One region of the Streptomyces sp. NPDC001493 genome, then DNA from elsewhere that is predicted to be linked to it. Evidence: riboswitches for the same ligand, from Rfam matches in the RefSeq annotation. Region 1 holds a riboswitch; the other holds the start of a gene.
The links. Region 1 has a riboswitch for cobalamin ahead of ACWCWD_RS02470 (CbtB domain-containing protein). Riboswitches for the same ligand answer to the same signal wherever they lie in the genome.

Region 1 (7,577 bases):
GGCCACCTCGAAGGGGGAGAAGACCCGGTCCACCGTGCTGCTGGTGGTGATCATGCCCGTCAGGCCGTGGCCGTCGCTGCCGGAGTCGCTGCCGATCACCTCGGCGATCCTCCGGCGCATCGGACCGGTGGCGTGGACGTCCATGCCGGTGATCGCGTCGGCCGCCGTACGCAGCCGGCGCAGATGCCCCTCGTCGGCGTAGGTCTCGCCGAGCCCGGACACGCCCTGGTCGGTGTGGACCTCGACGACGGCGCGGAGCGCGTACGGCTCGTGGACGCCGACCGCGTTGAGGAGGGCCGGGTCCTTGAACGCCACGGGGGTGATCTCGATGCGGGTGATCCGCAGGCTGTCGCTCATCACAGCACCTCCCCGGCAACGTCACCGGCGCCGCTGACTGCCCCGGCCGTCACCAGGGCGCGGCCCCGCGCGACGATCCGTTCCAGCTCCGCGAGGTGCTCGGGCGTGGGATCGGTCAGCGGCGGGCGTACGCCGCCGGCGTCGAGGCCCCCTTGCCGGACCGCGGCCTTGACCAGGGCGACCGAGTAACCGGGAACCTTCTCGCGCAGTTCGATCAGAGGATGGAAGAAGCCGCCCAGGAGCTGCTGGACGGTGGTGTCGTCCCCGGAGGTGACGGCCCGGTGGAAGGCGAGGGCGATCTCCGGGGCGAAGCAGAACACCGCGGACGAGTACAGCTCGACCCCGATGCCGCGATAGGCGAGCACGGTGCCCTCCGCGGTGGGCATCCCGTTGAAGAACTGGAATTCCGCGCCACCGCACTCGGCGTCCGCGCGGACGGCGGTCACGATCCGGGACAGCAGGGAGAGATCACCCGTGCCGTCCTTGAGGCCCACGACCTGGGGCATCCGGGCCACTTCGAGAGCCGAGGGAACGTCGAAGCGCGCGGTGCCCCGCTGGTAGACGATCACCGGCAGCGAGCCGGCCGCGACCACCTGGCGCACGTAGGCGACCAGCCCGGCCGGCTCTCCCGCCACCAGGTACGGAGGCATCAGCAGCAGCCCGTCGGCACCGGCCTCCTCCGCGGCCCGCGCGTACTGCCGGGCCAGCGGCAGCGAACCGCCCGCACCGGCGAAGACCGGCACCTGACCGCCCGTCGCCTCCACCGCCGTCCGCACCGCCGAGGCGAACTCCTCCACACCGAGCGCGTGGAACTCCCCGGTGCCGCAGGCGACGAACACCCCACCCGCCCCGGCGCGGACTCCGCTCCGTACGTGTTCCGCCAGCTTCGCGGTATCCACCGAATCGTCCGGAGCGAACGGAGTCACGGGAAAGAACAGAACGCCCTCTAGCATGGAGCACCTTTCCGAGTTCATGTATATGAACGTTGGTCAATATGGCGAATCGCTGCACGGAAAGTAGGCGCCGCCGCGCGCCGAGGTCAAGGGTCGTGCGTAGGTCGGTTTCAGACAGGCAGGTGCGAAGCGATCTGCGCGTGACGGCTGCGGGTACGACTTCCGGCCAAGCTTTCGAGAGTGTCGAGATGTTGACCGTGAGCGGGGGGAGTGCAGATGTGCATGCAGCTTGAGCTGGTGTGATGCCGCAGGTTGCCCGTGGTGGGCCGCCGGGGAGGGGTGGGATGAGGGCGCGGGGGATCGTCGTGCCGGCCGCCGTGCGGGCGCAAATCCTCTGGGCGATTTTCAGCCATGACGGGGGCGAGGGTGAGGGACGCCCGGCCTCGGGTGAGCGTGCGGAATTGCTGCGATCGTTCCGCCGGGTGCACAACTGTGCGTGACCATGCACGATTGGGCGCGGCGGGGAGCGTGGCAGGGGGCCCTATGTGGTTCGTCAAGGTGGCGGGTTAGCTTGCCGGTGGTGTCGGCTGGAGAGGGGGATGCGGTGGGAGTGTCAGGCGGAGAGTCGAAGGCGCGCGCTGTTGAAGAGTGGCGGGACGTCTATGACCTGCTGGATGCCGTTCGGCAGCGGCCGAACGCATGGGTGCGTAACGGCTCGTTGCGGGAACTGGCGGTGATGATGTTCGGCTACCACCTCGCTCTTCAGGTCCACGATGCCGATGAGGAGTTCCCGTTTCATCGCGGAAGCGGAGGATTTGCCGCTTGGCTCAGCAGGACCCGTGGATGGTCGATGGCGACTGGATGGGACGCCGCGATCGTGGAGAACCTTCCTTGTGAATCTCCGCTCGACGCCTTCTTCCGGCTCGTGGACGAGTACCGAGACGTCGCAGATCGGCCCGTCTCCTGAGCGCTCGCAGCGTGGTGTTCGGTCAAACAGACCGGGCGGGTTGGGGTTCGTGGAAGGTGCCGTCGCAGAGCATCGCGAAGAGGACGTCGGCTCGTCGTCCCGCGAGGCAGAGGAGGGCTTGGGCGTGGTGCTTGCCCTGGGCGATGTTCTTGTCGAAGTTGGCCCGGGAGGGCGGGCCGCGACCCGGGTGGCCTCACCGGTCAGGTCGTCCTCGCCTCGCCCACGGCACCGATCGCCACATCCACATCGCGAAGAGCCTCCCGACCTGCGGCCGGTCGAGCGGGTGCGGCCGCGGACGGTGGAGCCCGGGTGCTCGGGCCGGCCGTGACCGGGCTGTCCACCCTTCCGCCCGGGCCGGACGGGTGGCGGGGCCGGAACCGCGGCGCGCGACTGGAGATGCCGGCGGCGGGGGAGCCGAGCGGGCCGACGGCGTCGCCGGTGAACCGGCCTCACGCGGTGCGTGGTTCGGTGCGTGGTTCGGTGCCGGTGAGGCGAATGTCACCCGCAAGGTCGTCGCGGAAGGATCTTTTTTCTCAACAGCCGCTCTGAGCAATGGTGTTGAGGAGAGGATGGCGCGACGCCCCATGGCGGCGCCCGAACGCAGGCGCTATGGTCTGACCAGCATGACGACGGCGTAACGGAAGTCCGGTGAGAATCCGGCACGGTCGCGCCACTGTGAACCCGTACCTGCGGGAAGTCAGACCCAACACCGTCGTCTCAGGCACCACGATCGGGACGCGTGTTCCCTCAGGAGGTTCTGCCATGGCACACATTGCCGCACCCTCGACCGGCGTACCCGCCGTCACCCCCATATCGCTGAAGGCGATCGCCCCGTGGGCGGTCTTCTTCGGCATCCTCATGCTCGTCCTGCTGTACTTCGTCGGCGCGGAGCAGGGCGCCACCTCGGTCTTCTCCGGCGAGGCCGTTCACGAGTGGGTCCACGACGGCCGTCACCTTCTCGGCTTCCCCTGCCACTAGACCTCAGGGGAACCGAACTCTCATGAACTCCATATCCGTTCGAGCACTCCTGGTCCGCGGCATGCTCGCGGGCCTGCTCGCGGGCGTCGCGGCACTCCTCGTCGCCTACTTCCTCGGTGAGTCCCGGGTGGACGCGTCCATCGCCCTGGAAGAGGCCCACAACCACGACCACCACGGCGGCGAGGAACTGGTCAGCCGGACGATGCAGGCCACCGGCGGTCTCGCCACCGGCGTCCTCGTCTTCGGCGTCGCCGTCGGCGGCATCGCGGCACTCGTCTTCTGCTACACCCTCGGCCGCATCGGGAACTTCGGCCCCCGGGCCACCGCGGCCCTGGTCGCGGGGGCGGCGCTGCTGACCGTCTACCTCGTACCGTTCCTGAAGTACCCCGCCAACCCGCCGGCCGTCGGCAACCCGGACACCATCGGCCAACGTACGGGGCTGTTCTTCCTCATGGTGGCGCTCAGCGTCCTGCTCGCCGTCGCCGCCGTCATCGCCGGAAGGCGGCTCGCGCCGCGCCTCGGCAACTGGAACGCGACCGTCGCCGCGTCCGCCGGATACGTCCTGCTGATCGGACTCGCGTACGTGTTCCTGCCGTCGTTCGACGAGGTGGGCGCGGACTTCCCGGCGACCCTGCTCTGGGAATTCCGGCTCTCCACCCTCGCGGTCCAGGCCACCCTCTGGGTGAGCTTCGGGCTGATCTTCGGTGCCCTCACCGAGCGCCTGCTGCTTCCCTCGCGGGGGCGGGGCGAGACCTTCCGGGACAGCGCGCACCGGACAGCCGGGGCGGTGGGCTGACCACCCCGCGGCTGTCCCGTACCACGCGTGGGCGTCCCACGCGTGTGCGGCCGGAGAGACTCTCCGGCCGCACACGCCGGCGTCGTACCACCGGGGGTGCCCCGGTCCTCGGCGAGGACCGGGGCGCCGCGACGGCCGCCGCCACCGGGGAAGGTCAGTCGGTGCTGAAGTCGCCGTTCAGGGCGGCGGCCACCCGCAGGTGCGGCGCGGCCTCCTCGTGCCGGCCCTGGCGCTCCAGCGTGCGTCCCAGCAGCAGGCGCGCGTAGTCCTCGACCGGGTCACGCTCCAGGACGATCCGCAGCTCCGCCTCGGCCTTCCCGAGCCGCGCCGAGTGGTAGTAGGCACGGGCGAGCAACAGGCGCGGGGCCACCTGCTCCGGGACCTCGTCGACGAGCCCGCCCAGAATGCGCGCCGCGGTGAGGTACTCCTTCGCGTCGAAGAACAACTGCGCGCGGTTCCAGCGGTCGGCGGCCGTGCCGAACTCGTAGTAGTTCTCGTCCATGTGGTTCCTCCTCTGCCGCCGGCGGGGCGGCCGTTCCGGCCTCCCGCCCGTGTGCTCGCGACAACATACCCCGGTGGTTGAATATTCCACTAAATCGGCGAGGTGACGATCGCGCCACTTACCCTCCGGCCCGGCCGGAGCGCAATAGGTTGACCACCATGAGCAACCTCGATCGCCAGGCCACGCTGTCCGTCTGCGGAGGGCGGGGCTTCGTCGTCGCCGAACCGGTACGTGAACTCCTCACCCCGCGCCACGTACGGCTCGGCGAGTCCACCGAAGTCCGCAGGCTGCTGCCCAACCTCGGCCGTCGCATGATCGGCGCCTGGGCCTTTGTCGACCACTACGGCCCCGACGACATCGCGGACGAGCCCGGCATGCAGGTGCCGCCCCACCCGCACATGGGACTGCAGACAGTGAGCTGGCTGCACGAGGGAGAGGTGCTCCACCGCGACAGCCTCGGAAGCCTGCGTACCGTACGCCCCAGGGAGCTGGGTCTGATGACGTCGGGCCGGGCCATCAGCCACTCCGAGGAGAGCCCGAAGAGTCACGCCAAGTTTCTGCACGGCGCCCAGCTGTGGGTGGCCCTTCCGGAGGCCCACCGCCACGTCGAACCCCACTTCCAGCACCACGCCGGCCTCCCCACGGTGACGGCCCCCGGCCTCACTGTCACGGTGATCCTCGGCGAGATCGACGGAGCAGTCTCGCCGGGCACCGCCTACACCCCGATCGTCGGCGCCGACCTCGCCCTCGCGGCGGGCACCGAGACCCGCCTGCCGCTCGACCCGGACTTCGAGTACGCCGTCCTGTCGATGTCGGGCGAGGCCCATGTCGACGGCGTGCCCGTACTCCCCGGATCGATGCTCTACCTCGGCTGCGGCCGCGACGAACTCCCCCTGCGTGCCGAGTCCGACGCCGGGCTCATGCTCCTCGGGGGTGAACCGTTCGCGGAGGAGATCGTCATGTGGTGGAACTTCATCGGGCGATCCGGTGACGAGATCGCGCAGGCTCGGCAGGACTGGATGGAAGGGCGGGGATTCGGTGAGGTGACGGGATACGACGGCGAGCGTCTGCCCGCTCCGGTCCTCCCGGCCACCCCCCTGAAACCGCGAGGGAGGGTGCGCTGACCTGCGGCGACGGGGCCAGACGCGTCGTCATTGTGGTGAAGTCTCAGTAGTTGCCCGACCGCTTCCTGCGGATGCCACTTCTGGGGCGACGGGGTAGATGGAGGTGTTGGCCCCGCCTGTGGCCGTTCCCGAGTTTGGAGTCCGCGGGAAGGGTTGGCGACCCCATGTTGACCTTGCTGGCGGATGATCAGATTCTCTTTCGAGCTGCTGATTGGCATGTAATGGTTCGTAGTTGAGGGGAAGCATCGCGTGCCGGTTCAGGACCGGTGAGCTCGTTCTTTTGGTCTTGGGGCGATCTTCAACCTCCATATGGTCAGGTAGTGGTGTCCAGGCCGACCAGGAGAGAGGCGACATCGAGGCCTGTGGTGAGGTACTTCTCGAACATCTGATTGTTCAGGGCCCAGGGCGACCGCCTCTCCCGGATGAGCTGGATCGCCGTCATTGCGGACTGGCCCAGCTCGATGAGGGTTTGCGCCACCACCAGGCCGGAGCGGTTGTAGCCGGCGTTGCAGCGGACCAGAACCGTACGTCCGCGCCGCACAGTGTGGGTCGCGGCAGTGGCCAGTTGCTGGACGGCTTCGATCTGCTCGGCGGTGAGCGGGCCATCGGGGATCTCAGTGATCAGATGGCCAACGCCAGGCTCAGGGCCGTGGCCGGGTCGGGTGAACAGGCTGATGACCAGGTCAAACTCAGTACCCACGACCGCAGCGTGGCTCTGCCCAAGAGAGTCGGTCCACTGATGGCCGCCCATCCACAGTCTCGGCGCGACCTCGCTCCAGGGAGTCGACGGCTCAGGTGTGCCCCCGCGTTTCTGACGCATCCTCATTCGAGATCCTCCTCCGCGACCCTGCAGATATGGAAGCACGAAAGACCGCTATGAGAGGAGACTCCATGTTCAAAGAGACACGGCATCACGAGCTTCGAGGGTCCGAGCAGCGCTCGGAAGTGTGTCCCGCGGCCACGGCCGGCTACTGGCAGTCCAGACGAACCTGGTCGGTGTCCACCCCGAACGGGCGCCTACGGAGGAGTGGGCATGACGGGGAATGACGCGTTCGGGGAGGCATGGACGCGGCTTACGGAGTGGCTGGCCGTGATGGCCCCAGGGAGTCTGGCCGCAGTACGGCCAGCTGTTGCCAGAGAGGATCTCCCACAGGAACTGAGCGAGTTGTACGCACATTGTGACGGCACGCTCCCCACCGAGGCAGGCCGGTTCTTGGTATCCGGGTGCGGTCTCCTCGGCGTAGATGAGGCGCTGGCGCTGCGTGCGCGCTTGGTGTCCCTGGTGGACGGACCGGATGTGGAGGCCGACTGGTGGCGTCTGGACTGGATCCCGTGGGCGGCGAACCACGACGGTGCGAGCTGCCTCTTCGTTGACACCGGGCCAGGCCCGGGCCGGGGCAGCGTCGGCTACTTTTTCAAGGAGACAGGCGGGGAGGCGCAGCTATGGCCCTCGCTCACCGCGTTCCTTGTGGCCTTGGCCGACGCCGTGGAGGAGGGCACGCCGTTCTTCGGCGAGACGCCGGTCGTGCACGGCGACGCACTCGGCTGGGGTTGAGGGTGGGGTCGGCCCCCGGAGAGTGTCTCCGGGGACCGACCCGCTCACTGCGGCCCTGCTATGGCGTCATGGTGCATCGCACCAGCGGCGCCTTGGCGGTGCATCCGTCGAATCCGGGGATGTCGACCCAGTAGGAGTCGGAGTCGAGCAGGCGGAAGTACGAGGCGAAGCCGGCGAAGCGGTTCATGGAACCGCCGTTCTGCCACTGTGACATCGAGGAGCGGCCGCAGACCTCCTTGAAGGTGGGAAGCGGATACCGGTCATCGTCGTACAACTTCCACGTTCCCTGCTGCACCCGGGTGGCGTACGTCTGCACGCAGGCGTCGCCCGACCCGACCGGGTTACGGCCGTTCATCGCACTGGGCATTCCGGCGGACTGGTAGGTCGAGGCGAACGCATACTCGT
Region 2 (7,577 bases), on a different contig from region 1:
GGCCGACAGGTGGAGCAGTCCGTCCGCCGCGATCCTCCCCCACGCCCCCACCGGTACGGAGCAGCCGCCGTGCAACTCCGCCAGCAGGGCGCGCTCTGCTCGTACGCATGCGTCGACCTGGAGGTCACCGGTGGCCGCGAGGAGCCGGGCGGCCGGCGAGTCGGTGCGGACCTGGATTCCGAGTGCGCCCTGCCCGGGGGACGGAGGGAAGAGGACCGGGTCGAGGACCTCGTGGATCGCGGACGACAGCCCCAGCCGGTTCAGTCCGGCCGCGGCGAGTACCACCGCGTCCAGCGTCCCTTTGGTGGTCCTGGCGAGACGGCCGGGGACGTTCCCCCGGATCGGCACCACTCGCAGATCGGGCCGGAGGGCGAGGAGTTGAGCCACCCGCCGGGGCGCGCCCGTACCTACGGTCGCACCCTCGGGAAGTCCGGCGAGGGTCGCACCGCACAGGACGTCCCGTACGTCTTCACGCGGGCCGGGGGTGGTGAGGAGCGTCGTTCCCCCGGTGACGCCCGTGGGGAGGTCCTTGAGGGAGTGGACGATCACGTCGATCTGTCCGGTGACCAGCGCCGCTTCCTGGTTGGTGGAGAACGAGGAGCCGCCCGTGGTCCTGGCGACCTCGGCGAGTGTGGGTGTCACCCGGTCCTGATCGCCGCCTTCGAGGATGATCTCCCGTTTGAAGGAGACGTGGGGGAACTGCCGGGCCAGGGGCGCTAGCCATGCGCCGGCTTGCGTTCTCGCCAGCTTGCTCGCCCTGGAGCCGACCCGTACCACTTCGCCCATGCGGGTCAACTCCCTCAGGTTTCGCGACTGTTCGCCTGTCGGCCGGTTCGCTCGTCGCCCTGGTCGCCTTTTCGAGAACGAGCCTACTTGCCCCGGAACCATGCGTTTTCCGACAGCTTGTCACCGAAGAGGAGTTCTGTGACCGCCGCCTCGGACGCGTCCGCGAGGCCGCGGCCGCCTACCGGTCGGCGGAGGCTGCGGCACACCGCGGGAGCGCGGGTGGGACTCCGGGCGTCACCCGCACGGGCACCCGGAGTCCCGGCACCCGGCTCCCGGTACCCGGCTCCGCGCCTTCACCGAATGAACGGCCCAGCGGGCCTCCGCGCCACCATGGAATCCCACCTGCCGCGCGGGCATCGGGCCCCGACGGGGCAGTACACAGCCCGCTCACAGAAGAACCCGCAGACGCGATCCTTCAAGAAATAAACCCGATCGGCGCCCGAAAAGACCTGCGTACCGAAGTCTTGACGGCATATGCAACCCCGGCTGAGACTCACGCCGTACTCGCATCGAAGCGAAGAGCGACACCGGCACGTCAGGGCCGGTGTCGCGACCCCGCTGGGTGCGTCACGCCCAGAGCCGGGTTGCGGGACCCGGCTTTCCACGCCGCGTCCGCCGGGAGACCCGCACTCCCGAGGCGCGCGGCACACCCTCACCGGAAGGGCCACAGCCATGTCAGGCGACCCGCTCCTCACCGCGTCCGAGCCGCAGTCCACCACCGCCGAGCACACCCGCCGCGCCATCCTGCAGAGGCTGGGCGGTACCGCCGCCGCCTTCGCCTTCATCGCCGCCGCGGGCCCGCTCTCCTCCTCCCCCGCCGCAGCGGCATCGCCCACCACCGGCGCTTCCCGCACCCGCGACAGCCGCGTCGCGGCACTGCTGCGCAAGCTCACGCTGGACGAGAAGCTCTCCCTCGTCCACGGCGCGACGGACCCCCAGCGCCTCGGACAGGCCGGTTATCTGCCGGGCATCAGCCGCCTGGGCATCCCCGAGCTGCGACTCACCGACGGGCCCGCGGGGGTCAACGTGGCGCGGTCCGCGACCGGGCTGCCCCCGGTCTCCACGCTCGGGGCGACCTTCAACCGCGAACTCGCCCGGGAGTACGGCGCGGTGATGGGCCGTGAGGGGCGGGCGCTGGGCATGGACGTGCTGCTCGCCCCGCAGATCGAGCTGTCCCGCTCGCCGCTGTGGAGCCGCAACAAGGACCAGTCCGGCGAGGACCCGTACCTCAACGGCGTCATCGGCGCCGCACAGGTCCAGGGCATCCAGGCGCAGGGCATGTTCGCCCAGGCGAAGCACTTCCTCGCCAACAACCAGTCCGTCGGGCAGAACACCTCGGACTTCGTCATCGACGAACGCACCCTGCACGAGATCTACCTGCCCGCCTGGGAGGCCGTGATCCAGGCCGGTGTCGCCTCGGTGATGGCCGCGTACAACCACATCAACGGCGAGTGGAACGGTTCCAGCGCCGCCACCCTCACCGACATCCTCCGCGGCGAGCTGGGCTTCGAGGGCTTCGTCACCTCCGACTGGGGCGCCACCCACAGCACGTCGATCGCGGCCGGCCTCGACATGCAGATGCCCAACGGCAGTTACTTCGGCGACCCGCTCAAGGCGGCCGTGCTGAACGGCAGCATCCCCGAGTCCGCGGTCGACACGGCGGTCGGCAGGCTGCTCGGCCGCTACGACGCCTTCGGGCTGCTGGACGGCAGCCGCAAGAAGGCGCCGAAGGCCGTCGACGTGGCGGAGGGTGCCCGCGTCGCCCGTGAGGTCGCCACCCAGGGCGCCGTCCTGCTCACCAACAACGGCGGGCTCCCGCTGAGCGGGGCCGCGCTGGCGGACCTGGCGCTCATCGGACCGACCGCCGGGCAGGTCGCCGTCACCGTCGCGGGCGAGCGCGCCTACGGCTTCGAGGACCGGATGGTCGGCCCCCTGGACGCCCTGCGCCGTACCGCCCGCAACGCCCGGATCGGGTACGAGGTCGGTCTGGACCTCACCGGCAGGGCCGTCCCCGCCTCGGCGTTCCCCTCCGGCCTGACCCGTACGGACGCCTCCGGCGCCACCTCCACCGACCACACCGTCGACTTCACCGGCGCACACGCCTTCGACGCGGGTACCACCGCCACCTGGACCGGCACCCTGGTGCCCCCGTCCACCGGCGAGTACGCCCTCAAGATCCAGGGCTGGGGCGCCTCCCTGTCGCTCTCGCTCGACGGCACCCAGATCGCCACCGCCGCCTCGGTCCGCGACGCGTTCACCCGCAAGTGGTCCAGCATCGTGCCCACCACCGACGGCCTGGACAACGGCCAGACCACCGGCGTCCTCACCGGCGGCCGCTCCTACCAGGTGAAGATCACCGCGACGGCGTGGGCCGAGACTGTCGCCGACCGGGGTCCGGTGCAGGTCCGCTTCGCCTGGGTCACCCCCGAGCAGGCCGCCGCCGACGTCAAGGCGGCCGTCGCCCTCGCCCGCCGGGTTCACACCCCCGTCGTCTTCGCCTTCAACGGAACGGGAGGAACCGTCGGTTCCACGGCCGAGACCGGATCGCTCGCTCTCCCCTCCCACCAGGACGACCTGATCACGGCCGTGGCGAACGCCAACCCCCGCACCGTCGTCGTCCTCACCGTGGGCGGCCCCGTGGAACTGCCCTGGCGCAAGAAGGTCGCCGCGATCCTGCACGCCGGATACACCGGCCAGGAAGGCGGCTGGGCCGTCGCCGACCTGCTCCTCGGCCGGGCCAACCCCAGCGGACGCGTCATCGTCACCTACCCGGACAAACTGACCGACCACCCTGTCCACGACCCCGCCCACCCGGAGCGCTACCAGGGTGTCGATAACGTTGTCAGGTACAGCGAGGGCGTCTTCACCGGCTACCGGGGCTTCGACAAGGCCGGCGTCACCCCGCTCATGCCCTTCGGCCACGGCCTGTCCTACACCCGCTTCGGGTACAGCCACCTCTCCGTGGAATCCACCCGGGACGGCGGCCTGAGCGTCTCCTTCACCCTCACCAACAAGGGCCGGACCAGGGGGGCCGAGGTTCCTCAGCTCTACCTGGGCTCGCCCCAGGGCGCACCCGTCGAACTCCCCGTACGCGCTCTGGCCGCCTTCGACCGGATCGACCTCGCGCCCGGCGCCTCCCGGCGTATCACCCTCAAGGCGACCGCGCGGCAGCTCTCGTACTGGGACACCGCCCGCTCCCACTGGGTCCGCACCACCGGCCGCAGGAACATCTACGTCGGTGCGTCGTCCCGCGACATCCGGCTGACCGGCACCGGCCGGTAGGCAGCCCGACGGAGCCCGTCCCCTGCCTCATGGCCGCACGGGGACGGGCTCCGTCCTGCGCCCCGCACGGGCTCCGTCCCGCGCCCCGCACCACGCGGTTCGGCCTGCGGCCGGGAAGCAGCCGGGGTCGGCGTCAGCGGGCCAGCGCGCAGTCCCCGCACAGGGGGCCCCTGCGGTCGGGGGCGGCGCGGTAGATGAGGCAGCAGCTACGGCGCCTGAAGGCTCCGCCGTCGGCCGTGGTCGCGGTGGAGCGCAGCGGAGGGCGTGCGAGGAGGAGCGAGGTCAGGGTGCGGGTGCGGGCGGCGAGTTCCGGGCGGGAGGCCGCGATCATGGTCGCCGCCCCGTTGAGGGCCGAGGCGGTGTTCCCCCACAGGATGTGCCGGGATACGGAGAACTCCCCCACCATGTCGGCGAGTTCGCGCAGCGGGCCGTCCAGCAGGCGGGTGCTGAGTTCGTCGGCGAGGTGCTCCGGGGATCCCGCCGGGCCGTCGGCGACGGCGCTGTCGGGCAGCGAGAGGGGGATCGGTCCGCCGATCACGGGCTGCCATCGCAGCTCGGTGAGGCCGGGGGCGAGGACTCTGTCGTGCAGCACCGCGGCGGCCAGGGCCGGGGAGATCAGCCGGGCGGCCAGCCCCAGATGCGCGACGGAGGCCGCGACGCGCTGTTCCACCGAGCCGGGTGGCCGGCCGCCCGCCGCGGCCAGCCGGTCTCCGACCGCGGCGACTCGTGCTTCGACCAGCGGGCGGGACATCGGCTGCCAGGGGCCGTCGGGTTCGGTACCGAGCGGATGGATCCGGAGCGCGAAGAACGGGCCCAGGACGGTGACCGACTCGCTCAGGGCCGTCGCCGTGGCCGTATCCGTCGTATCCGTCATGCGGATACCGGCCCGGTGGCGGAACGGCGGACCGGTGCGGCGACCGGGGTGTCCCGTGGGGAATTCCGTCGGAACGCGGGCGGCATGCTCACGGTTGGCTCTCTCTTCGGGATGGCGCGTCCCTCGCGAATGCGGGCGGGATGAGGGCTCGGGTGTCCGACTCGCCATCTGCCGGTGGCGAGCTCACGGTGGCGCGATCGTGCTGGAATTCCACCGGCTTCCTCGTGCCATCACTCCGCGGAAAACATATGAGCGGTCCGTCCACCCGGTCAACCGCACCATTCCGGCCCCTCGCACGGCCAGGGGCCCCGCCTCACGTTCCGGACCGCCTCACGTTCCGGACCGCCTCACGTTCCGGAATGTGAACGGAGGTGCGCCGCGTCGACTTCCACCCTCTACCCTGGCGATGCAGCTGGTTCGCCCTGTCCGCCAGGCAGGCGCGTCGTAAGAGGGAACCCGGTGGGAATCCGGGACTGCCCCGCAGCGGTGAGTGGGAACGACCGCCGTCATACGCACTGGGTCCGGTGGGACCTGGGAAGCGACGGCCAGTAGGAGTCTGCACAGCAGACGCGCCCGCGAGTCCGAAGACCTGCCCGTTGCCCGCACACGACCATTTGTGTGCGGATATCCCGGTGACCTCGTGGGCGGGTCGGCGTACACATCGGATGGACCGTCACGCCCGTGCGGCGTACCGGGATCCGTCCGGTTCCGTCATTCCTTCGCGTCCGCGTCCCGTTCCCGGGGTGTTCAGGAGTCATCTCGCGAAGGAGATTTCCGTGACAACGAAGTCCGCAGCCGCGGCAGCACGATCCACCGTGTACGGCTACCCCCGCCAGGGCCCGCACCGGGAACTGAAGAAGGCCGTCGAGGGCTACTGGAAGGGCCGGATCACCGCCCACGAGCTCCGGGAGACCGCGGCCGGGCTGCGCCGGTCCAACTGGCAGCAGCTGGCATCCGCCGGTATCCAGGAGGTGCCCACCGGGGACTTCTCGTACTACGACCACGTCCTGGACACCAGCGTCATGGTCGGCGCCGTCCCGCGGCGTCACCGCGCGGCCGTGGCCGCCGACGCGCTCGACGGGTACTTCGCCATGGCGCGGGGCACCCAGGACGTCGCGCCGCTGGAGATGACCAAGTGGTTCGACACCAACTACCACTACCTCGTCCCCGAACTCGGGCCCGACACCGTGTTCACCGCCGACTCCGGCAAGCAGGTCTCCGAGCTGGCGGAAGCCCTCGCCCTCGGGCACACCGCCCGGCCGGTGCTCGTCGGCCCGGTGACGTACCTGCTGCTGGCCAAGCCGGCCCCCGGCGCACCCGCGGACTTCGAACCGCTCACCCTGCTGGACCGGCTGCTTCCGGTGTACGCGGAGGTGCTCGCCGATCTGCGGGCCGCCGGTGCCAGGTGGGTCCAGCTGGACGAGCCCGCCCTCGTCCAGGACCGCACCCCGGCCGAACTGGACGCCGTGGCCCGCGCATACGGTGAGCTGGGCGGTCTCGCCGACCGGCCCGAGCTGCTCGTGGCGTCCTACTTCGACCGGCTCGGGGAGGCTCTTCCCGTCCTGGCGAGGGCCCCGATCGAGGGGCTGGCACTCGACTTCACGGGCGTGGCCGCCGCCAATCTCGACGGACTCGCCGCCATCGGCGGGCTGCCGGGCAAACGGCTGGTCGCGGGGGTCGTCGACGGCCGCAACGTCTGGATCAACGACTACGAGAAGTCGCTCTCCGTCCTCGCCACTCTGCTCGGTCTCGCGGACCGGGTCGACGTCGCCGCGTCCTGCTCCCTGCTCCACGTCCCGATCGACACGGCACCCGAACGGGACATCGACCCTCAGATCCTGCGCTGGCTGGCCTTCGCCCGGCAGAAGACCGCCGAGGTCGTCACCCTCGCCAAGGGCCTGGTTCGGGGCACCGCGTCGATCGCCGGAGAGATCGCCGCCAACCGTGCCGACCTCGCCTCCCGCTCCGCCTCCCCGGTCACCCGCGACCCCGCCGTACGCGCCAGGACCACGGCCGTCACCGCCGCCGACGGCCGGCGCTCCCAGCCGTACGCCGAACGCGCCGCCGCCCAACGCGCGCACCTCAAGCTGCCGTTGCTGCCGACGACGACCATCGGCTCGTTCCCGCAGACCGACGAGGTACGGACGGCACGCGCGGACCTGCGGGCCGGCCGCGTCGACACGGCCGGTTACGAGGAACGGATCCGGGCCGAGATCGGCGCGGTCGTCTCCTTCCAGGAGAAAGCCGGGCTCGACGTGCTGGTGCACGGCGAACCCGAACGCAACGACATGGTGCAGTACTTCGCCGAGCAGCTCACCGGCTACCTCGCGACCCGGCACGGCTGGGTCCAGTCCTACGGCACCCGCTGCGTCCGGCCGCCGGTTCTGGCGGGCGACGTCTCCCGGCCCGGTCCGATGACCGTGCGCTGGACCTCGTACGCGCAGTCGCTCACCGCCCGTCCGGTGAAGGGCATGCTGACCGGGCCGGTGACGATGCTGGCCTGGTCCTTCGTCCGGGACGACCAGCCGCTCGGGGAGACGGCCCGGCAGGTCGCGCTCGCGCTGCGGGACGAGGTCGCCGATCTGGAGGCGGCCGGTACCTCGGTGATCCAGGTGGACGAACCCGCCCTGCGCGA

Region 2: it holds a riboswitch for cobalamin, as region 1 does, so the genes downstream of both, metE (5-methyltetrahydropteroyltriglutamate--homocysteine S-methyltransferase) here and ACWCWD_RS02470 (CbtB domain-containing protein) in region 1, are expected to answer to the same signal.

What each region holds. Positions count from the first base shown of each region.
Region 1 covers NZ_JBSFHV010000001.1:634,976-642,552, forward strand. Annotated here, with positions in the region: gene ACWCWD_RS02450 (glucarate dehydratase family protein) at 1-357, opposite strand, end outside; gene ACWCWD_RS02455 (5-dehydro-4-deoxyglucarate dehydratase) at 357-1,310, opposite strand; gene ACWCWD_RS02460 (hypothetical protein) at 1,831-2,217, shown strand; partial or broken gene ACWCWD_RS02465 (IS110 family transposase) at 2,240-2,392, opposite strand; adenosylcobalamin (AdoCbl) riboswitch at 2,830-2,976, shown strand; gene ACWCWD_RS02470 (CbtB domain-containing protein) at 2,980-3,195, shown strand; gene ACWCWD_RS02475 (CbtA family protein) at 3,218-3,991, shown strand; gene ACWCWD_RS02480 (tetratricopeptide repeat protein) at 4,146-4,493, opposite strand; gene ACWCWD_RS02485 (pirin family protein) at 4,652-5,617, shown strand; gene ACWCWD_RS02490 (protein-tyrosine phosphatase family protein) at 5,931-6,317, opposite strand; gene ACWCWD_RS02495 (SMI1/KNR4 family protein) at 6,651-7,172, shown strand; gene ACWCWD_RS02500 (hypothetical protein) at 7,231-7,577, opposite strand, start outside.
Region 2 covers NZ_JBSFHV010000018.1:82,336-89,912, forward strand. Annotated here, with positions in the region: gene hemC (hydroxymethylbilane synthase) at 1-786, opposite strand, end outside; gene ACWCWD_RS24585 (beta-glucosidase) at 1,459-4,068, shown strand; gene ACWCWD_RS24590 ((2Fe-2S)-binding protein) at 4,202-4,942, opposite strand; cobalamin riboswitch at 5,339-5,553, shown strand; gene metE (5-methyltetrahydropteroyltriglutamate--homocysteine S-methyltransferase) at 5,719-7,577, shown strand, end outside.